Acidisarcina polymorpha: one gene and its partner. The protein of the gene in region 1 interacts with the protein of each later gene in a pairwise test. Links are inferred from orthologs where the notes say so. Each region holds a gene or a part of one and is shown on either strand. Other genes may lie near its edges. The genes, in order: nusG and rho.

Region 1 (6,305 bases):
GGGTATGTCCCTCGTTCCCTGCGCTCGCGTTCAATCCGCTCACCACGACGCTGACAGGAACCATCCTCGCGGTCGTTCCGAGAAGTCCACCGATTGCCGACTGCCGATCCTGGGTGAAGGAGCCGATGGTGTCCGTCGTGTTGATGATTTTGAAGGCATTGAGCGGCGAGGGAAGCGTGGCCAGCACCTCCGCCTTGGTCATCGGCATCGCGACTGGGCCGAATTGGGTAATCGGGTGTCCGCAGGCGAGAACCTGCTTAGTGTCCACATAAGTCACGGTGCAAGTGGCGGAGATGTCGAGATCGCCGCGAACCAGCACCGCGCTCACAGCGGATCCTGGAACCAGGGGATTGCTCTCCGGTTGATTGGTGTTCGAAGTGCCACTCGCCTCGCCGCTACTTCCTCCCAGACCCGCGACTGCCGTCATCCCTGAGGAGGTAAGGTGATCCTGCCAGAGTTTGATCGCCTCCGGGCTAAATCCGCTAAACACCAGAGGAGTCTCGATCGGCTCCATTGTGGCTGCATCGGCCGTCGGAGTTGCCGCCTGCGGCGCTGTTTGCCGGCTGAAAGTCTCTGCTGTCGCTGGAACCGCCGGTTGGTCACGCACCTGGAACATCTGCTGGATAGGCGTGATCCCGGCAATCGGTTCTTTGCTGAATTGACCGATCCGGTAGGAGAGCGCTCCTAGCAGCTTGCCGTCGATGTAAACCGGGCTGCCGCTCATGCCGGCGACCACCCCCGTATATTCCGGCTTGGCCCCGCCCAGGCGCGAAAGGATGAGGTCCTGCCCCGGTCCGAGCGCATTGCGCAGAACTCCAAGAATCTCCACGTCCATGGCTTCCGGTTTCGTTCCCTCAAAAACCGTGTAAGCTATCCCGTGCAATCCGCGATGGACTTGATCAAGCGGAAAGACACCCGCTGCCAGGGACGGCGGCGGAGTGGCAGGCAACTGATTCGCGGGCGCCGTGTTTTGGGCGCACATCGAGAAGGCACTGCTGAAAGCGATGCTGACGGCAAAGAAGATTTCAACGGACAACGTTGCTTTCTGTCGAGTTTGCACGTCTACAGAGTAGCCGGTAGTGTGCTGGCCGCAAAGTGGGTGCGCTTAAGCAATAATGGGTGCTATGAATTTGTACCGAGGCAAGGCCTCTTACTCCTGGAATGCCCAACGCCGCGCCGGTCGCCGGATGCTGCTTCTAACGCTGACGATTTTCTTATGCTGGACAGCCTCTGGAAACGCTCAGCAAGGCTCTTCGACGCAGCCTTCCGCGCCTCAGCAGCAGCAGACGCCGCCTGCCCAGCAGCCCGACCAAAGCACACCCGATGCCGGCGGTCCCGGAGGGGACAATGGTGTCATCGCCTTGCCCAAGAAGAAGGAGAAGGAGCCCGAACCGCCTCCACCGCCCGAGCCGAAGGTGAAGAACCCACCTGAGCTCAATAACTTCTCGCTGCGAGTGGACGTCCCCGTGGTCACCGTGGATGTAGGCGTCATCCTGGAGAAGACACACCAGTTCGTGCCCAATTTGAAAGAGCCGAATTTTCGTGTCTTCGAGGACGGCGTGGCGCAAACCCTCACTGGGTTTCAGCGGATCCAGGCCCCCATCACGGCGGTACTGCTTTGCGAGTTCGCCGCGAAAAGCTATGCATTTATCTACGACATGAGGAATGCGGCCTATAGCTTTGCCCAGCAACTGAAACCAGATGATTATGTCGCGGTCATGACTTTCGACATGCGGACGCAAATTCTCACCGATTTTACCCAGGACAAGCGCGTCATTGCCCAGTCCCTGAACTCCCTGATCATCCCCGGTTTCAGTGAGACCAACGTCTTTGACGCCCTCTATGAGACCCTCGACCGGGTCAGCCGGATTGAAGGCCGCAAGTACATCATTCTGATCGCTTCGGGACGTGATACCTTTAGCAAAATCACTCTGGATAAGATGTTGGCCAAGATTAAGGCAACGCCTAATGTGACCATCTTTGCGGTCGGCACCGGCCAGGCGGCGCGCATCATGTCGAACATGAGCGGTCCCCGCGAGATGGACTACCTTCAGGCCGACAACCAGATGACTACCTTCGCGCGAATGACTGGAGGCATGGCGTTCTTTCCCCGTTTCGCCGGAGAAATGCCCGATATCTTTCACACTATTAACGACACGATTCGCAGCCAGTACGAGTTGAGCTACAAGCCGACCAATGCCAAACAGGACGGCACGTATCGGAAGCTCAGGGTCGAGCTCGTCGATGATGAAGGGCAGCCGCTCAAGATGCAGGACGAGAAGCACAAGCCGCTGAAGTACGACATCATCGCTCGTGATGGCTATAAGGCGAAGCAGCAGGTGGAATAGCCCAGCCCCAGTTCATTACCTATGACGAGCGAGGCGCGCTTCAAGGCTGGCTTTCACCACGGGCCATTCTTCGCGGATGATGCTATACCACACACTATGGCGAACGCTGCCATCGGGCATGATCATATGATTGCGAAAGGTGCCTTCTGGCTTGGCGCCCAAAGCGGCGATCGCCCGCTGGGACCTCATGTTCTCGTGATGCGTTTTGAAGGCGACTCGTGCCGCGTTCATGCCCTGAAACGCATGGCCCAACTGCAGGTACTTGGCTTCCACATTCACGCCGGTACGGTGATAGTTGGGGTGCAGCCAGGTGAAGCCTAGCTCCATGGTCCGGTGCTGTTGAGATATGTCGTAGAGGCGGGTAGCGCCAGCGACCTTGCCATCGGATTTCGAACGAGTGACCCACACCACGGCACTCCCCGCCCGCGCATCCGCTAACGCCTTGGCGACAAACAACTCCAACTCCTCATCATTCGTGACCCAGACACTCATCCAACGCCAGATCGTTGGTTCAAACGCGACCTCCGCCAACTCGGGAAGATGATCCAGAGTCAGCGGTTCGAGCCGGACCCGCTCACCTTCGAGCAATACCGGAGTCGTATCTATAGCGGGTTTGGCGGGTAACCCGAGGCTCATCTCTCGATTCTAGTAGAGAACCGAAGTGGTGAGTTCTTACTGGAGAATGCAAGCGATGAGTCGCCGCTCTGGGGAGTATCATCTTATTACCATGAAGCAGGTAGTGGCGTTGTCGCTCGGATTGGCGTTGGCCGGAACGGCCTGGGCCCAGCACGGAGCAATGTCCGGACACGCCAGCGGCCCCGCAATGCACTCCGGGGGATTCTCATCAGGGCGCACCTTCTCACCGCCTTCCCAAAGCCTGTCGAACGGAGCACGCTCATTCACGCCTCGCCCAGGATTGAGTGATTCGCAGCAAAGATTTTCAACGGGTGGCGCCACGGGCCCTGCGCCATTCGGAGCTACACAGCCGCCCAACAGCTATCGTGGCTCTCATTGGAACGGCGGCTACCGGCCTTATTATTCACGAGGGGTCTATCTGGTTCCCGGCTGGCTGAATTCAGGCTTCTACGGCTATGGCTATTCGGGAGACTATAGCGGGGATCAAGAAGCAGTAGCGGCTCCGGATCCTGGAGGGATGCAAGCTCCCGGGAACGAGCAGATGCCACCAGGCCCAGGCTACGATCAACAGGGTTATGCGCCGATGCCGCCGCGACCGGAATATCAGCCGCAACCATCCTCATCCTCTGAGCCTCCGGCTCAGCCTGAGGTCACCCTCTTGTTCAAGGACGGCAGACCGCCCCAGCAAGTGCAGAATTATGCTTTGACTCAGACCACCCTCTATGTGTTCGATGGCGCCAAACGCCGCGAAATACCGCTCGAGCAGCTTGACCTGGAAGGGACCGAAAAGACCAATCGCGATGCGGGTATTGATTTTCAGGTTCCAACGGAAGGTCAGTAATTACCTCTCTCTAAGCAGCTGAGTCGCAGACGAAAAAATGGCCATGCAGAAGTCCGCATGGCCATTTTTATTTGAGAGCTGCCTCTTCCGCGCATGCCGCTCAGAGAAGAACTCGAGGAGCAGACCCTGCAGCTACTCTACGTCTACTCTAGGCAACAACGTCGATGCCCATCGAACGCGCCGTGCCGCGAATGCTCTTCATCGCTGCTTCCACCGAGGCGGCATTGAGATCAGGCATCTTCTGCGTAGCAATCTCACGGATCTGGGCCTCAGTGACGCTTCCGACTTTCGTCTTGTTCGGCACTCCGGAACCCTTGGCAAGGTTCGCGGCCTTCTTCAGCAGCACCGGCGCCGGAGGCGTCTTGGTGATGAAGGTAAAGCTGCGATCGACGTACACCGTGATGACTACAGGGATGGTGAGACCCGCCATCTCCTTGGTCTGGGTGCGAGCATTGAACTGCTTGCAGAATTCCATGATGTTGACCTGGGCCTGACCGAGCGCCGGGCCAACCGGGGGAGCAGGCGTAGCCTTACCAGCCTCGATCTGCAGCTTGACAAGTGTTTGTATCTTCTTCGGTGCCATCTCTAATACCTTTCTACTGAATGTCGGTCATCCCGAGCGAGCGTCGCGAGTCGAAGGATCCACGCTTTCTCATCTGCACGCCTTCGCAGCTCAATGCTCTTCTTAAACGACCTTTTCAACCTTGTTGAATTCCAGTTCCACCGGGGTCGAACGACCGAAGATCGTCACCATGACCTTGACGGTTTCGCGGTCTTCATTAACCTCATCCACCACGCCGTTGAAGTTGGCAAACGGCCCATCGGTGATCCGTACCGATTCGTTCTTCTCGAACTTGATCTTGAGCCGCGGCTTCTCTTTCGAAGTCTCCGAGCGAAAGAGAATGGAACTGACCTCTTCCTCGCTCAGCGCCACGGGTTTGTCGCCGGTCCCAAGAAAACCAGTCACGCGCGGCGTGTTCTTGATGACATGCCAGAGATCGTTATCGAGATCCATCTCGACCAGCACGTAGCCCGGAAGAAATACCCGCTCAATGGTGCGCTTCTTGCCATTGACAATCTCGGAGACGGGTTCAGTCGGGATCATGATGCGACCGATCCGGTTCTGCAGCCCGAATGCCTGGATACGCCCCTCGAGCGACTCGCGCACCTTACGCTCAAAACCGGAGTAGGCGTGGATGATATACCACTTAAAATTTTCGTTGGCTGGGGGTCCGAGTTTCTCGGGGCTCTCGCCTTCGGCTGCTGCGCCTATAACTTCTTCCGCCATCGATTCCTCTTTCAATGCCATCACTGCGAGGCACCCATCCAATGCAAGACCGCTTGAATGCCGCGACCGAGGATTGAGTCCACCAGATAGAAGTATCCAGCGAAGGCAAAGACCGTCACCAGCACCACAATCGTTGTTGACTGGACCTCCGCCCGGGAAGGAGTGACGACCTTGCGCATCTCTCCGCGGACATCCTGGAGAAAGTCCCGCATCTTCTGGATGTTTCCGGCGACTTGGCCGGGAACGGGCGATGCCGTATTGGTCAACTTGCCTTGCGGCTTGCTCGAAAGATCGTCGTTCGCCGGTGCTAACGCCTTCGCCATAAATTCCTTGTCGAGAGCCTGGTGGTCTGCTTCCGCAAACCACATCTCTCCAGATCACTTGCTTTGTCGCCGGATTCAGCTCTACAGCTGCGCCGGATGGTTCCTCAACTGGCAGGGGCGCTCGGATTCGAACCGAGAAGTTCGGTTTTGGAGACCGACAGTTTAACCGTTGAGCTTACGCCCCTGTTTCAACAAGTCAGCCACTCAGCGGCACGTCGCGCGCCAGGCAAGCTCACTCTCTCATTCTCTGTCCGCTTGCACCCAAAGGGTGCGCCGACTCGATGACCTGCCTTTACTTCGTTTCTTTGTGATCGGTGTGCTTACGGCAACGATTACAAAACTTCGAGAACTCAAGCCGGCCGGTGGTGGTCTTCTTGTTCTTCGTTGTCGAGTAATTACGTTCCTTGCACACAGGGCACTGAAGCGTCACTATTTCTCGCATTCTCTTATCCTAACCGATGCCGGAACTCGTGTCCCGACGATCTTCCTTTAAGCGAAGCTCGCTTCGCGATCTTCTCAGTGAGTCAGCGCCCTACTTCGTTCACTCAGCAAGTCAGCAGCCAAGATTGATTGATCCTGAACCCATAATCCTGCCGACCCGCCTGCCGGCAAAGCCGGCGCTGACCGCTTCTTAGCTTGCCACACGCAGTGTGGCGCTGTTACTTGATAATTTCCGAGATCGTCCCGGCGCCGACCGTGCGGCCGCCTTCGCGAATTGCGAAGCGCAGGCCCTTCTCCATCGCCACCGGCGTATGCAGCGTAATCTCAAGCTGCACATTGTCCCCCGGCATCACCATCTCCGTGCCTTCCGGCAGCTTCGCCGTTCCGGTCACGTCGGTGGTGCGGAAGTAAAACTGCGGACGATAGCC
Region 2 (16,104 bases), 290 kb from region 1 along the record:
TGAACGCTGACTCTCTCCTAGAAAAGACCGAGAGGCACACGGGCGTGCTTCAAGAACCAGAGCACGAGGCCGGTGATCGAGTCGTGCCATGCATGCGCGATCATTCCAGCTCGAAGACTTTTGCGACGGATGGCGAGGATGCTGAAGAGTGCTCCGTAGGCAGTAATCATCAGCATTCCAGCGATTCCTTCATATCCGTGCGCGGCACCGAAGAGGACCGCCGAGACGAGGACACCGACCCAGATATGGCCGGTCGCGCGAGCGAATTGCTGCTGAAGATAGCCGCGAAAGAGAAACTCCTCGCACATTCCGGCGGAGAGGCTCAGCGCAATCCAGAGAATTGCTTCGGGCACACTCGCCGGAGCGAGCTGACTGATTTGTTTTTGCGCGCTCTCGAGATGGAGCAATCGAAGCAAGACTGCCAACACTGCGAGCACCATCAACGAAACGATCCAGAAGACGGCGGCTGCTCCCACGTCGAGTAAGAATGCTTTACGTCCGGGACGACGCTCGCCCAGCAACTCTCGAAGCGGGGTCTTCTTCAATCGGATTCCCCAGTAGGTAAGTGCGGCAAGGACCCATTCCCACGCAAGGGTCACTCCATAGTTGGCGAGATGATGGCCAGACATCGAAGTCTTTGCAGGACGCAACGATCCCAGCACCGAAGTTGCCGCGATCAAAATGACGATGAGTGCGGTGTGCCACCAGGGAGCGATGGTGCTCCGGCTAGCTTTCTGATCAAGTGAGAGCTCTGATTCTACTGTCATTCCAACTGTCGTATTCAGTTTCCTGGTCTCTTCGCTTGATGACATCGTGCGAGAGGCTTTCGGTATCCTTATTAATCTAAGCCTACTCGGTGGAGGAGTCTGTTGATCGAGAACTTTGGGGAAACTTTCATGCTCGCCTCCACTCCAGCGGCCACGCGGCCAGAAATCCGCTTCGCCATGGTTGCGGATCTATTCCGGAGCGGATGGCTACTTCACGATCGACGTGATGCGGGCACTACCTTACTACTACGAGAATGGGGCGCCCGCGACGATCTCGTTCAGGTGAGATGGTAATAGTCGGCTGCTAGACGAAACTCCCGTCTGAAAAAGTCGGCAGCCTTTCGCGCTCTCGTTGTCGGGGCGAGCCGCGGCGCGGGTGGAGAAGTTACTTCAGCGGCTGACAGAGGTGAGCTATGACGGGTGTCGTTCAGCGTCTCACCGAAGTGAGGATTACTTCCATCAGCACTCGATCACATTCAAGGCGAGGCCGGCCAGCGATGTCTCCTTATATCGTGACTGCATGTCCAGACCCGTGAGGTACATGGTGCGGATGATCTGATCGAGCGAGATCTTATGTCCATCGGTCTCGTTCATGGCCATGCGGCAGGCATGGACGGCTTTGACTGCACCCATCGCGTTGCGCTCGATGCAGGGAATCTGCACCAGTCCTCCAATCGGATCGCAGGTCATCCCCAGATTGTGCTCCATGCCGATTTCGGCCGCGTGCTCGATCTCTTCGTTGCTGCCGCCCAGAGCGGCGACCAGTGCTCCGGCTGCCATCGAGCAGGCGACTCCGACTTCCCCCTGGCAGCCAACCTCTGCGCCACTGATCGAAGCATTCTCCTTATAAAGGATGCCGATTGCGGCCGAGGTGAGGAAGTAGCGGAGCAGCCCATCCTCATCTGCTCCGTTGATAAAGTTCTGATAGTAGAGCGCCACAGCTGGGACAACTCCTGCTGCTCCATTGGTCGGCGCGGTGACGACGCGGCCGCCGGCGGCGTTTTCTTCATTGACTGCCATTGCGTAGACCGTGACCCAGTCGAGCGGCGCGAGCGGATCACCGCCTCTGCTTCTGAGACCCTTCGTGGTCAATCGTTCCGCAAGTTGCTTCGCACGACGCCGGACGTTCAGTCCTCCGGGAAGAATTCCCTCGGTTGACATGCCCCGTTCGACGCATGCCCGCATGACGTGCCAGATATTTAGAATCCCGGAACGTACTTCTTCCGCGCTGCGATGCTCGCTTTCGTTCGCTAGCATTAACTCGGCGATCGTTATGCCATGGGTTGCAGCGGTCGCTAGTAACTCGGCGGCACTGGTGAACGGGAAGGGAATAGAAGATGCTGAGCCCGGAAGCGAGGGCGCTGTTTCTCCGTCGGCAATGACAAAACCGCCGCCGATCGAGAAGTAGACCTGTTCAGAGAGCAGATGGTTGGTAGCGTCGAAGGCCGAGAACTTCACTCCATTCGGATGCTGGATCGCCGCTCCGGGGGGAAACATGAGGTCGCGATGGAAGACCACATCGCCGGATTCGCGGAACGCTACCCTCTTGGTTCCGAGAAGAGCGATCGTGTTGTTGCTACGAATCTCCCCAAGCTTTGTCTCGATCGTCGCTGGATCGATGGTGCTCGCCTCTTCCCCGGTCAGTCCCAGTAGAACGGCGCGATCGGTTCCATGACCTATCCCGGTCAATGCCAAGGAACCGTAGATGTCGACTTGAATACGTTCCGTCGAAGAGAACAAGTCTCCCAGCGACGAAGCAAAGCGATGCGCTGCCCGCATCGGTCCCATGGTGTGCGAACTCGATGGGCCGATCCCGATTTTGTAAAGGTCGAAGAGGCTAGTGGTCACTTGGCGATTCTAGTCTTCGAGCGCCCATTGCTGATCGGACGACGTGATAGGCTGGTCTGCGATCGCTTCTGAATTGTCAGACTAGGCCGAGAGCCGAGAGTGAAGTGAGTTATACGGTCATGGATAGGAACGAATACTTTGTAGCATTCATGGTTTTGGTGATTCTGGCAGTCATGCCAGCGAGATCCCAGGCGCACGCTTATCCTTTCAACGATCCAGCGCTGCCGGCGGAAAAGAGGATCGACAATTTGCTGTCGCTGATGACCATCGATGAAAAGGTCGGCTGCCTTGGGACAAGAACGGGGGTGCCGCGACTCGGCGTGCCGAATATAGGAAGCTCAGAGGGGATTCATGGCGTAGTGCAGCGCGACAAAAGCCAAGGCGGATATCACGGCAGCGCGATCACCACGACGCAATTTCCGCAACCTCCCGGCATGGGTGAGTCCTGGGATCCCGACCTGGTGCGGGAGGCGGCGGGTGTTGAAGGCTATGAAGCTCGATTCATCACACAGACTCCGAAATACGACCGCCAGATACTGATGCTGTGGGGGCCACAGGCTGACCTTGCCCGCGATCCTCGCTGGGGCAGGAGCGAAGAGGTCTATGGCGAAGACCCATTCTTCAACGGAACGATGGTGACTGCATTCGTAAAGGGATTACAGGGCGACGATCCAAAGTATTGGCAGGCAGCTTCGTTGCTCAAGCATTTCCTCGCCAACAGCAATGAAAATCTGCGCACGAAGTCCTCTTCGAATTTCGACCAGCGTTTGTTCTGGGAATATTATTCGGTGCCATTCCGAATGGGTTTTCTCGATGGAGGAGCAAAGGCGGTGATGGCCTCCTATAACTCGTGGAACGGAACTCCGATGGCCATCAATCCGATCCTGAAGAGCGTCGTCGAAGACCAATGGGGGGTTGACGTGCTGTCGAGCGACGGCGGTGCGGTCAAGCTCCTGGTCACCGATCACAAACGGTTTCCAACCCAAAAAGAGGCCGTAGTCGCCTGTCTTAAGGCCGGGATCAATCAGTTTCTTGATACCTACCAGGATGAAACCAAAGCCGCCTTGAAGGATGGCTCAATCACAGAAAAAGAGATCGATGAGTTGCTCGGCAGGAAATTCCAGATAGCGATCAAGCTGGGTTTGCTTGATCCCCCGGCGACTGTTCCTTTCGCCGCGATCAAGGATTCACCCGAGCCATGGAACACCGCGAAGGACAAGGAAGTCTCGCAAAAGATGGCGCTCGAATCAGTGGTCCTGCTAAAGAACGCCAACTCATTCCTGCCGCTCAAGAAGGATTCGATCAAGTCGATAGCCGTGATTGGGCCGCTGGCTGACTCCGTGCACTGGGACTGGTACGGCGGAACTCCGCCCTACGCCATTACTCCGCTTCGTGGAATCAAGGAGGCGGTTGGCCCCAGCGTCAAGGTCAACTATGCCGCCGACGAGACCGCTCAGGCCGCAGTCAAGGCGGCAGAGGCCTCCGATGTCGCCGTAGTAGTCGTCGGCAACGACCCTACCTGCGGGCCGGATATGCCGCACGATTGGCACAACACCCCGGACGGCGGCGGGACCTTGCCCTGCACGGTGCCGAGCGATGGGCGGGAAGGGCGGGACCGCCAAGTGATCACTCTGGACCAGGAACAGTTGGTGAGACAGGTCTATGCCGTCAACCCGAAGACGGTAGTCATTTTGATTTCAAGCTTTCCCTTCGCCATCAACTGGTCGCAGGAGAATGTTCCTGCGATTCTGCACATGGCCCACTCTTCGCAGGATGAAGGCGCCGCTCTCGCCAAGGTGCTCTTCGGCGATTACAACCCCGGCGGCCGGTTAGTAACGACCTGGCCGAAATCGACCGACCAGCTACCGCCGATGATGGACTACAACATTCGCGACGGCCGGACTTATATGTACTTCAAGGGCGAGCCACTATATCCGTTCGGCTATGGCCTGAGTTATACGAGCTTCCAGTATTCGAATCTGAAGACGAGTTCTGCCGAAATCGCAAAAGATGGAACGGTGACGGTCAGCGTGGATGTGACCAACACCGGAAGCATGGCTGGCGATGAAGTTGTCCAGCTTTACGTCAAGCATTTGAAGTCCAAAGTGGAACGCCCGCGTGAGGAGTTGAAAGGGTTTCAGCGGGTCAGCATCCAGCCGAATGAGAAGAAGACGGTGACCATACCGCTCGAGGCCACCGATCTCTCCTACTGGGACGAGAAGCTGGGGAGGTTTCAGGTAGAGGCGGAGCCGGTCAGCCTGATGGTGGGTGATTCCTCGGCTGATATCAAGCTTGACGCCAAGTTGCAGATTCGATAATGCGACATTCTCTTATCAGGCTGCGGCTGTCTTGAGGAGTTTGCGGCTCATCTTGAGAGCGAGGTATCTGAGATTAAGCCGATATCACTGCACATCATAGAGCGTGACGATAGCGTCCTGATTTGATCAATAGGACACTACCGAATGGCTTATTCTCTCGCCAAACCGCTTCCCGCGCCGTAGAATCACGCCAAGACTCCCACGAACTTCAAGGCCTAATTGCTTTTCAAAGCGCTGAGCGCCGCTGTCTACGGCATTGATGCGAACATCATCGATGTCGAGGTTGATTTTTCGGGCATTCAGACGCAGGAAGACCACTTCCACACCGTGGGCCTGCCGGATGCAGCGGTGCGCGAGAGCCGCGACCGGGTGCGAGCGGCGATCAAGAATTCCGGCTTTGCGATCCCGCCAACTCACATCACCATCAACCTCGCTCCGGCGGACATTAAAAAGGAAGGCTCCGGGTTCGACCTGCCGATCGCGATTGGGATCCTTGGGGCCTATGGCGCGCTTCAACTGAAGGACCTGAGCCAGTTTCTTCTGGTGGGAGAGCTTGGCCTGGATGGCAGCTTACGCGCCGTGCCGGGAATGCTCCCGGTCGCGGTCGCGGCGCGGGCGAATGGGATCGCAAACTTAATATTGCCAGCCGCCAACGCTGCTGAAGCCGCAGTGGTCGAGGGAGTGAAGGTGTATGCGGTAGGCTCGCTGACTGAGGTGCGCGAATTGCTCAATGCTGCCGCTAACGGAGGCATTCAAACTCAGCCATTCAAGGTCGAGACATCGAAGCTGCTTGGCGAACTGCAGCATTTCCACCTCGACTTCAAGGATGTGCGCGGTCAGCAGTCGGCGAAGCGGGCGCTCGAGGTGGCGGCAGCCGGGAGCCATAATATATTGATGATCGGACCGCCCGGCTCGGGCAAGACAATGCTCGCCAAGCGTCTGCCTTCGATCCTTGCGCCACTGAGTTTTGATGAAGCCCTGGAAACGACCAAGATTCACTCGGTCGCCGGAGTGCTCGACGCCGACACCGGCCTGGTGACGCAGCGGCCATTTCGATCTCCGCATCACACCATCTCCGACGCCGGACTGATCGGCGGAGGCGCGATTCCCCGGCCAGGGGAAGTATCGCTCGCGAACAATGGAGTTCTGTTCCTCGACGAACTCCCGGAGTTCCCTCGCAATGTCTTGGAAGTCATGCGCCAGCCGCTTGAAGATGGCCAGGTGACGATATCCCGGGCGAGTATGTCGCTGAGCTTCCCTGCGAGGTTTATGCTGGCGGCGGCGATGAACCCCTGCCCCTGCGGCTATTTCAATGACAAGTCGCACGAATGTTTGTGCACGCCGCCGATGATTCAAAGATATATATCGAAAGTGTCGGGGCCGCTGCTCGATCGAATCGATATCCACATCGAGGTGCCGGCTGTTCAGTATCGGGAACTGCGCTCCGGAACCGCTGCCGAAGGGTCGGCTGAGATCCGCGACCGTGTGCTCGCCGCGCGCGAACGGCAGAGGATACGATTTGTGACGGCCGCCGAAAAGATCTATTCGAACGCCCAGATGGGCACTCGGCAGGTAAGGGTTTTCTGCGAACTTTCTGCTGACGCCGAGCGGCTGCTCGAACGGGCCATGCAGCAGCAGGGCTTGACCGCGCGCGCTCACGATCGCATTCTCAAGGTCTCCCGGACCATTGCCGACCTCGACGCCCAAGCCGACATCAATGTTGGCCACATCGCCGAAGCCATCCAATATCGCACCCTCGATCGAAGTTATTGGAGCTGAAGCCTGAGGCTTGCTGATCTTCAGCCATTTGCTCGGGAACTAGCTGATTTCATTTCGGGAGTTCCGGACGAGACTCGACCGATCCAGCACCACCGACATTTTTTTTTCTAATGGAGTGTTCCCGCAAACGTCGGCCTTTGCCGAAGACTGAGTGAGTCTTAGTTCTCGGTCCGGGTGAACATGGCTCCAGCCGCAAGGATCTTAATTCTCCTTTGTTTCTTCTCGATCACTTCTGAACTCTCATGCCGGGCGTTTGTCCTGCCAGACGCTCCTGGATTCCGAGAGACGAATGATGTCAGCATCGTCTCGTCATTTGTCCCGGTCGGGCAGGCGGCGCCCGCCGAATGCAAGGAACAGGCCCGCATTTTTGTGCAGCTTCTGGCAAGTTTGCCGCGCCCTCATTCCTGGCACTGGGTGCTCATCTGTGATGGGGCGGGATGGCGCAAATTCCTTGAGCTATCGGGTAGGGCAGAAACCGAGAATATCATCGCCTCGACAGATCTACTTGGACGAACTACTTATATCGAAGGCGCTAAGTTGTTGACGAACAGAAGCTTGAACCCCGAACCTAAGAAGGTCGTCGCTCACGAGCTGGCACACATCTGGCTTGGCATCAATGACGAAGCTGACGCTAAGAAGTTGACAGAGTTTTTAGTGAGAGGCTTCCCCGAAAATGCCTTTGTTCTAGAAGCCGGGCGATAGCTGCCAGTTTCCGGCATTTCTTGGTCCAATCCACCTAAGTAACCAGAAAACTGTTGACGGTAACAAACTTAGGGTTTACCTTGAATGGTGGCGAAAACATCAAGCGACCTTCGCAGCCAGCTCTTTCCGGTGCCCAAAAGCCCTATGGCTCGACACACTGTCCAGACTGATCCAGGGATTTAGTACAGAAGTGCTCCCATCTGCAAGGATTGAAGAATCATTTCGCTGGTATGCAGCCCCTTCTCGTGGACTGCCATACTTTCGAATAAGGGACATTTACGTTCACTTTGCTTCTACTTTCTCGGGATTCGCGCAGTCGTTTGCGAACAAAGTGACAAAATAATTAAAACAAGATGCAGGACTGAAACGTCATATACGTAGTACCAAAAAAAGATTGTCTCCTCGGCCGATGGCTTTTGCATCAGCAGGATAATGAGAGCCGTGGACCCAGTCGATGACAAGGAGAATACACTGATGCGTTCTGATCTGATATTTGGGGCGTTAGCCCATGTCCGAAATCGTTATGAGCTTTGTCAACTTGCCGCCAAGGCGACTCGCAAGTTGCACAAGCCTACCACCAGACTGCAAGACACCGCGAATGATGTGCTGGTTAGATTCCATGAGAACAACCCGATGAATGCCGCCTCCACCAACGCTTCTTTAGAACTGCAGGAAGCTCCACTCCAGCAACGCCGCGCAGCATAGCGCGGCTTTGCTGTACCCCCTCAATTCTGCCTGATCGACTCCTGCCTAAACAGCAAAAATCCCCTTCCGGTATACCCCCTCCACACACGAAATTCCGCAGGTAAAAATGACCATCTCCGAACTTAAAGAGAAAAGCATTACAGAACTTAGCCGCATTGCCCGCAGCCTGGAGATCCCTGGCGCCAGCGGCCTCCGTAAACAAGATCTGATCTTTAAGATCCTTCAGGCTCAGAGCGAAAAAGAAGGCCATATTTTCGCCGAGGGTGTGCTCGAGATCCTCCCCGATGGCTACGGCTTCCTCCGCTCGCCCGACTACAACTATCTTCCGGGCCCGGACGATATTTACGTCTCCCCCTCTCAGATCCGCAAGTTTGACCTCAAGACTGGCGACACTATCAGCGGCAATGTTCGACCGCCGCATGAAGGAGAGAAGTACTTCGCTCTGGTCAAGATCGAGGCCATCAACTTTGAATCGCCCGAAGAGACCCGCAATAAGATCCTTTTTGACAACCTGACTCCGCTCTACCCTGAAGAGCGCATCAAGATGGAGACCACCCGCGAAGCCATCAGCGGCCGCGTAATGGATCTGTTGACACCGATTGGCAAAGGCCAGCGTGGTCTGATCGTCGCTCCGCCACGCACCGGCAAGACGATGTTGCTGCAGTCGATCGCGAACTCGATCACCTCAAATCATCCCGAGGTAGTGTTGATCGTCCTGCTCATCGACGAGCGCCCTGAAGAAGTCACTGACATGCAGCGTTCGGTCAAAGGCGAAGTCATCAGCTCGACCTTTGATGAGCCGGCTGCGCGCCACGTCCAGGTAGCCGAAATGGTAATTGAAAAAGCCAAGCGTCTCGTGGAGCACAAGCGCGACGTCGTGATCCTGCTCGACTCGATCACCCGTCTAGCCCGCGCCTACAACACCATCGTGCCGCCATCGGGCAAGGTGCTCTCAGGCGGCGTCGACTCCAATGCCCTGCAACGTCCGAAGCGCTTCTTCGGTGCGGCCCGCAACATTGAAGAAGGCGGATCCTTGACCATAATTGCCACCGCTCTGGTCGATACCGGTTCGCGCATGGACGAAGTCATCTTCGAAGAGTTCAAGGGCACCGGCAACATGGAAGTGATCCTCGACCGCAAGCTGGTCGACAAGCGCGTCTTTCCGGCGATCGACATTCAGCGTTCGGGCACACGGAAAGAAGAGCTGCTCATCCCCAAAGACGATCTCGCCCGCACCTGGGTACTGCGTAAAGTCTTGCATCCACTGTCACCGGTCGAGGCGATGGAATTGCTGGTCAGTCGTCTCGAAAAGACGCGGAACAATGCAGAGTTCCTGCTGAATATGAATTCGATCTAGACCAGAAGTACAGCTGCTGGAATGCGAAGCGCCGAACTTGGCAGGCCTTCTCCATCAAGAAAAGGCCTGCAGAGTTGATTTCCGGCATACGAAACTGACTTTACGTCTTCTCTCTAGAGCCCGCGAACCGCCCGCCAAGAGACCACTCCCGAGACCGAGTGGCGACACCGGTTCCGGGCGTTCACCGCGTCAATACTCCGCCCGCACCGCATCCAGCGCTGGTAGCAATGCCGTGTGCACCTCGACGACGAGTCTCGCCGCCACGACCGCCGGATCCTGTGCGGCCACACTCTTCGCGGCTTCCAGGCTATCCGCTTCGATAATCGCCATTGCCGAGATCGGTCCGCCGTCGGTGATCGGCCCCGCCGCGCGATAAACGCCCGCTTCGAATTGCGTGCGTAGAAAGGTCAACTGCTGTGCCGGCAAGTCTTCTGCGCCCTCTGTCTGGTTCCAGCGCTCTCCGGCGCGAAAGAGGGCGATGAAATACGGCTTGAGGTTGCGGGGAATGTTTTCTGCTCGAGGTCGCGTTGGGGGCATGCACTTCATTTTAAGGGCTGCGATTCTGCGCTTGCACTGGCGCAGATCTGGAGCGAGCATAGTGGGTGAGCGAAGTGGATGAAGAGGCATTTCATCGCGTGGATGAGCGGTCTGCTCTTTCTGCTCGCGCTTTGCGGAGTTCACAGCGTCTACCGTTTGACCAATCTTCTCTGCATGGCGCGGGCTGAGCCGGCGTATGAGCACCTATGGCTTGCCCGAATCTACTTCTGGTGTTTGCTCAGCTTGTCGCTTGGTATTGGCTGGATCGCGATACTGGTGCTTGTCGTTCGGCAGTCGCGCGAGGCAGACTGACTCTCCTGCCGGACGGCTAGGCCGCTGTCTTTTACAATTCTGAAATCATGGTTGACCGGCTCTATTACACCGATTCCTTCCTGACCAGGTTCGATGCCGTCGTCACTGACATCCGCCTGGTATCGCGCACCGGCGGCGAAGCGCTGTGGCAGGTAGCTCTCGACCGCTCGGCCTTCTATCCCACCAGCGGTGGCCAGCCTTTTGACAAAGGGAACTTGACCGCGACCTCGCGCAACGGCGCGGTGCTCGAAGTTGCGATCGACGAAGTCAGCGAAGACGAACAGGGCGAGGTCTGGCATTACACAACGAAGCCGCTGGTCGCGGGCACCGAGGTGCAGGCAACGATTGACTGGCAGCGGCGACTCGATCATATGCAGCAGCACTCCGGGCAGCATCTGCTGTCGGCGATCTTCTCGCGAGAACTCGGTGCGCACACCGTCTCGTTCCATCTCGGCGAGGAGAGTTCGACCATCGATCTGAATACCGCCTCCATTGCTCACGCGAGCATCGAGCGTATGGAGCGCATCGCTAACGAGATCATCGCCCAGGACCGTTCCGTCTCGATCAGGACGGTCTCGCGAGAACAAGCCGACGCATTGCTGGCTGCGGGCCAGCTGCGCAAGCTGCCGGAGCGGGAGGGTGATATTCGCCTGATCGAGATCGAGGGCATTGATTTGAATGCCTGTGGCGGGACCCACGTTCGCTCGACCGGACAGATCGGCGGTCTGGCGGTGCGTTCGACCGAAAAGGTGCGGCACGGGCTGCGGGTCGAGTTCGTGTGCGGCCTGCGTGCGGTCGCCGCGGCGCGGCGCGACTTCAGCCTGCTGGCGCAATCGGCCGCGGCATTGTCGATCTCGGCCAGCCAGGTGCCGCAGAGCATCGAGCGGATGTTGGCGGAAACCAAACAAGCCGCAAAAGACCGCCAGAAGCTCCGCGAGGAGATCGCCCGCTACGAAGCCGCAGACTTGCTCACGAAGGCGTTCACGCACGGGGGTGTGCATATCGTTCGACATTCGTTTGTCGATCACGATGCCGACTACATCAAGGTGCTGGCTTCGAAGCTGACTTCGAACGCGGGAGCTGTGGCATTGCTGTCTTCGACGCAACAGGAACCAGCTTCGGTCGTTTTCGCACGCAGTGCGGATCTGAAGTTCTCTTGTGGCGAGCTGCTGAAGAGCGCTCTCGTTGAGCTCGGTCTTCGCGGAGGAGGCTCGTCAACGATGGCCCAGGGCGAGGTTCCGCATAGCGCTTTGAAGACGCTCTTCGATCGGCTGGAGGCGACGGCGAGGGCATCCACCTTACCGGAAGCCTAGTTACTTCAGGAATGCCCCGCTGTGGAGGCATCTCGCCGGACGATCGCTCGGCGGATTTCGCGTTTTTTCTTTCCGAGCAAAGGCTGGTAAGCTTATAGGAGTGTCTCCCACCAAAAGTGGGGCTGTAGCTCAGTTGGGAGAGCGCCTCGTTCGCAACGAGGAGGTCAGCGGTTCGATCCCGCTCAGCTCCACCAAAGAATCTCACATTCAACGCATAGTATTCCCGTAAGAGATTCGGCTCGTCCGTGCAGCTTCTTTGAGCCAATGCAGTTGCTTTGAGCTTTCATGTTATCGGTCGTGGGACTCTTGTTAGAGTGTCTATAAATCCGCAATAAATCCCAGTTACCAGCCTTGTTATTACAAACATCCAGTCGCAAGCGCTCGCGTGCTATGAGCAATGCTGGACATTTCGTCGGCTGCTGAAGCAATCGTAATCTGCCCAGGATAGGTGCTCCCAGAATAGGTGCAGCTTGACCGGCGTCACATTATGGCTACGAAAGACTATTCAGGAGTGATCCGGGGATTGGCGATTGAGGGTGTCTATGGTCGTTGCTCCTGCTTGGGAATGCAGGCGTTTCCCCATCGAGGTATTGACTCATTGACGAGCTGGTCTCTGCTTTGCGTTCGAACCACATGCCGCTTGGGCTAGTTGCCGACCCGAGGCGCGGGATTCCTCTGCGCCTAAACCTGCTCGAATCGGATATCCTCGGAATGTGCCCTCAATACCAACAGCGGGCCCTGTGAGGATATTTTTACGATGAGAACCAAACAGCTATTTCTTCCCGCCCTAGCCATTGGCGCGCTCACGCTCTCGACGGTTGCGGTCCATGCCAAGCGGCCTACTCCGGTGACCGTGACGCTGAAGACAGCGCAGGGCGACGATGCCGGTACCGCTGTTCTCAGGCAGGAAAAAAACTTTGTAATGATCAAGCTCGCGTTGAAGGGCCTGCCGCCGGGAGAACACGGCATTCACGTTCACCAGAATGCCAAGTGCGATCCGCCGGACTTCAAGAGCGCCGGAGGCCATTTCAATCCCGACCAGAAGAAGCACGGCATCAATAACCCTGAAGGTCACCATAATGGCGACATCCCGGCGAACCTCACGGTGAAAGCAGATGGCACGGACAATGTGTCAGTCAAAGTGCCCGGCATCTCACTCGATTCGACTTCGCCGAACTCGGTTTTCGCGAATGGCGGGACCTCGCTGGTGATCCATGCCAAGGCCGACGATATGTTGACCGATCCTTCAGGTAACTCGGGAGACCGGATTGCCTGCGGCGTAATTATGCAGCCCTAAGTTGCCAAATCAGAGAGTTTTTCGCACATTTTTGGCCGGTTTTTACTCGGCTCGAAGCGCTTCGACAGGGTTGATAGCAGCGGTGCGGCGGGCAGGCAGATAGCTTGCCAATGCCGCGGCTGCCACCAGGGCAATTGGTACGGATGCGAACGTGATCGGATCGAGTGGGCTGATGCCGAACAAGAGCGCTCGCATAAGGCACATCAATGCGGCTGCTGCGCCAAGGCCAACCGCTGTACCAACTCCGGTGAGCACCAATGCGGAGCGAACGAACATCCACGCCAGTTCAGCCTTCTTCGCGCCGAGCGCCATGCGGATGCCGATCTCGCGTGTGCGCTGCGCGACCGCGTAGGAGATCACTCCGTAGATGCCGAGGATGCCGAGTGCCACGGCCATGCTTCCGGCAATCGCCAGCATCACGAGCGTGAACGAGGTGCGTGACATGGATTCGCCATAGATATCCTGCATGGTGCTGATGTCCGCAACCGGTAAGTTCGCATTCACCGACCAGACGGCTTGTTGCATCTCGTTGATAAATACCTGCGTCCCGGCGCGACTGCTGCGTATCGCGAAGTAGACCGTGCGCCACGCTCCCAGCTTTTTCGGGTCGGAGGGATCGACCAGCCACGGAGCGGAATTGTCCATCAACGAAGGCCAGTAGACGGTCGCGGGCGAGACCTGGTCCACGCCATTTTCGCGCACGTCCTGAACCACCCCCACCACTTCATGCCACGGCATGCCGTCGAATTCCCGAAAGCGCTTGCCGATCGCCGCCTGAGGCGTCCCCCAAAGCTCGCGGGCCAGGCCTTCGGAGACGATTCCGACTGGCCACACGCCATAGACCTCCGCCCAGCTGAAGTCGCGACCTGCGACGAACCGTGTTCCAGCGGTATGGAAATATCCAGGCGAGATGTAGTTGTAGAGGCGCAAAGGGGCGACCCCGTCTTTGTAGGTTATGCCTTCGGCGAATATGTCGTCCCAGTTCGGCTCAGCCCCGCTCATGGGAATGGAGGCCGCGAAGCCGGTCGAGGAGACCCCGGGAATCGCAGCCAGCTTGTCGAGGATCGCGTTTTGCGTGTGCACGACCGTCGTGGCGTCGCGCACTAGCGTCTCCGGAATGGAGAGGCGCATAACCTGGAGAGAAGCAGGATCGGAGAAGCCGGGATCGACGCTGCGCATCACCAGAAAAGTGCGGATCATCAGCACCGCGCCTATGAGCAGCACCAGCGCCATCGCCACCTGGGCGATGACCAGCAGGTTGCGGCTGCCCTGCCGGTCGCGGCTGGCGCTGGCCGTTCGGCTCCCGCCGAGCAGCGGCACGGCATGCCGCGAAGGGGCGTAGCGAAGCACCGGGATCGCGCCAAAAAACAAGCCCGAGAGCACGGAGACGGCCAGCGTGAAGCCGATGGACCAGCCATCGAGAGATATCTCGCTGAGCCGCGGCAGGTCGGCGGGCCCCATCGTCGTCAAGAGGCGCAGGCCGCCGTAGGCCACGGCCACTCCGGCTGCCCCGCCCAGCAGGCCGAGCGTCAGGCTCTCGAGCAAGAGCTCGCGCGCGATCCGCCATCGTCCCGCGCCGAGCGCGGCGCGGACCGCAAGCTCCTGCTGGCGGGCATCGGCCCGGACCAGCAGGAGATTGGCCACGTTGGTGCACGCGATCAACATCACCACGCCAATGGTGCCCATCACTACCCATAGAACTCTGTCGATGCCGCCCACCACGGTTTCTTTTAGCGGCTGCAGCGCCGGCGCGATCTTCCAGTTCAAATACCAATGCGGATCGCCGCCCCCGGGTTGGTCCACGAGTCCATCCAGGTGTTAAGCAGGCTCGCCACATCGGCATTCGCCTGGGAAATGGCGACCCCCGGCCGGAGCCGCGCGACGCCGCGATAGGCAAAGCCGGCCAGCATCTCCTTCACCGGATCGAGGGCCAGCGGAACCAGCAGATCGAAGTCGTAGTTCACGATTTTGAAGCCGCGCGGCATCACCCCGGCGATCACGCGCGGTTGGGAGTTGACGCGGATGGAGCGTCCCACGACGCCGGGATCGCCGCCGAAGCGGCGCTGCCAATAGCCGTAGCTCAGGATCACCCGCCCGAGCGCGTGAGGGTCCTGGTCGACTGCGCCGAGCCATTGACCGCGCAAGGCCGGAACATCAAGCGTCTCCAGAACGCCGCCGGAGATCTGCGCCGTTTTGACCTGCTCCGGCTGGGCGGGACCGGTGATGCTTGCCGTTCCCGGCCCCCAGATTCCCACCGACTGAAACGCCCGGTTGTGCCGGGCAAAGGTGAAATACATCGAGGCCGAAAGCCGCAGCTCGTTGCGAAATTCGGCCAGCCCGGGAGCGCCCGGCGCGTCGAGGTGGAGAGAGACCAGCTGTTGCGGTTCGGGATAGGGCAGCGCTCGCAGCAGCACACTATTGAGGACGCTGAATACCGCCGTATTCGCACCAATGCCGATGGCCAGCGTGAGCACTACGGTGATCGCGAACCCCGGGGAGCGGCGCAGCCGGCGGCCAATGTGCTTCAGGTCCGTCAGCAGCGACTCGAGGCTCTGCCACTGCCACACTTCGCGGCTTCGCTCCCCGAGCAGGGTCACATTGCCGAAATCGCGGCGGGCAGTCCGTTCGGCCTCATCACGCGATGCGCCTGCTTCCATCAATTCGTCGACGCGCTCGTCGAGGTGCTCTTGAATCGAAACAGAGATGTCGTCATAGCGGCGTTTTCTTGAAAAGTAATGACCGGAGAATCCGTGACTGAATCGCGACAATCCACACCTCCTATGCTTTGGCTGCGGCAAGCACCCGACTAAAGCCGGTAAACATCCTCTCGAAGCTGACTACTTCACTTTCGAGATGATGAATGCCGGCGGGGGTGAGCCGGTAAATCCGCGTTGGCCGGCCCTTGGCAGACGTCCCGGTCTCTGCTTCGAGCCAGCCTTCCTTGAGCATCCGTTGGAGCGCCGGATAGAGCGAGCCCTCCTCTACCTGGAGCAGGTCGTCGGAGACCTGCTTGATGTGCTTCACCAGGGCGTAGCCGTGCATGGGCTTCCGACGCAGTGACTGGAGAATCATGATCTCCAGAGCGCCGGGGAAGAGGTCGCGGTGTTTGGGGTCCTTCGCCATGCAGGGATTATAGGCCCAGCATACCTATTTTAAGAATAGGTATGCT

What was found.
Region 2: the proteins of nusG (region 1) and rho interact in binary tests that used the Escherichia coli proteins (3 or more experiments, as listed by UniProt). The link is inferred for Acidisarcina polymorpha from one-to-one orthologs.

The regions. Positions count from the first base shown.
Region 1 is NZ_CP030840.1:1,527,270-1,533,574, reverse strand. Bases 3,313-6,305 are described here. They hold nusG (transcription termination/antitermination protein NusG), read right to left. Parts: upstream 5,114-6,305; coding sequence 4,511-5,113; downstream 3,313-4,510. Other genes in these bases: tuf (elongation factor Tu), read right to left, coding at 6,096-6,305; rpmG (50S ribosomal protein L33), read right to left, coding at 5,729-5,878; secE (preprotein translocase subunit SecE), read right to left, coding at 5,134-5,481; rplK (50S ribosomal protein L11), read right to left, coding at 3,974-4,408; ACPOL_RS06765 (hypothetical protein), read left to right, coding at 3,313-3,825. Outside these bases: ACPOL_RS06780 (SpoIVB peptidase S55 domain-containing protein), read right to left, coding at 1-1,036; ACPOL_RS06775 (VWA domain-containing protein), read left to right, coding at 1,125-2,348; ACPOL_RS06770 (GNAT family N-acetyltransferase), read right to left, coding at 2,364-2,984; more of ACPOL_RS06765, read left to right, coding at 3,040-3,312. UniProt on the Escherichia coli protein: Part of the processive rRNA transcription and antitermination complex (rrnTAC). The complex forms an RNA-chaperone ring around the RNA exit tunnel of RNA polymerase (RNAP).
Region 2 is NZ_CP030840.1:1,809,492-1,825,595, reverse strand. What follows is about bases 7,395-10,350. They hold rho (transcription termination factor Rho), read left to right. Parts: upstream 7,395-8,225; coding sequence 8,226-9,476; downstream 9,477-10,350. Other genes in these bases: ACPOL_RS07895 (hypothetical protein), read left to right, coding at 10,092-10,325; ACPOL_RS07900 (YciI family protein), read right to left, coding at 9,666-10,013; ACPOL_RS07910 (DNA-directed RNA polymerase subunit omega), read left to right, coding at 7,889-8,119; ACPOL_RS33470 (hypothetical protein), read left to right, coding at 7,395-7,414. Outside these bases: ACPOL_RS07940 (type II CAAX endopeptidase family protein), read right to left, coding at 18-767; ACPOL_RS07930 (L-serine ammonia-lyase), read right to left, coding at 1,227-2,615; ACPOL_RS07925 (glycoside hydrolase family 3 C-terminal domain-containing protein), read left to right, coding at 2,789-4,933; ACPOL_RS07920 (YifB family Mg chelatase-like AAA ATPase), read left to right, coding at 5,153-6,712; more of ACPOL_RS33470, read left to right, coding at 6,893-7,394; ACPOL_RS07890 (alanyl-tRNA editing protein), read left to right, coding at 10,373-11,638; ACPOL_RS07880 (superoxide dismutase family protein), read left to right, coding at 12,396-12,935; ACPOL_RS34580 (FtsX-like permease family protein), read right to left, coding at 12,978-14,738; ACPOL_RS34575 (ABC transporter permease), read right to left, coding at 14,699-15,703; ACPOL_RS07870 (PadR family transcriptional regulator), read right to left, coding at 15,714-16,058. UniProt on the Escherichia coli protein: Facilitates transcription termination by a mechanism that involves Rho binding to the nascent RNA, activation of Rho's RNA-dependent ATPase activity, and release of the mRNA from the DNA template.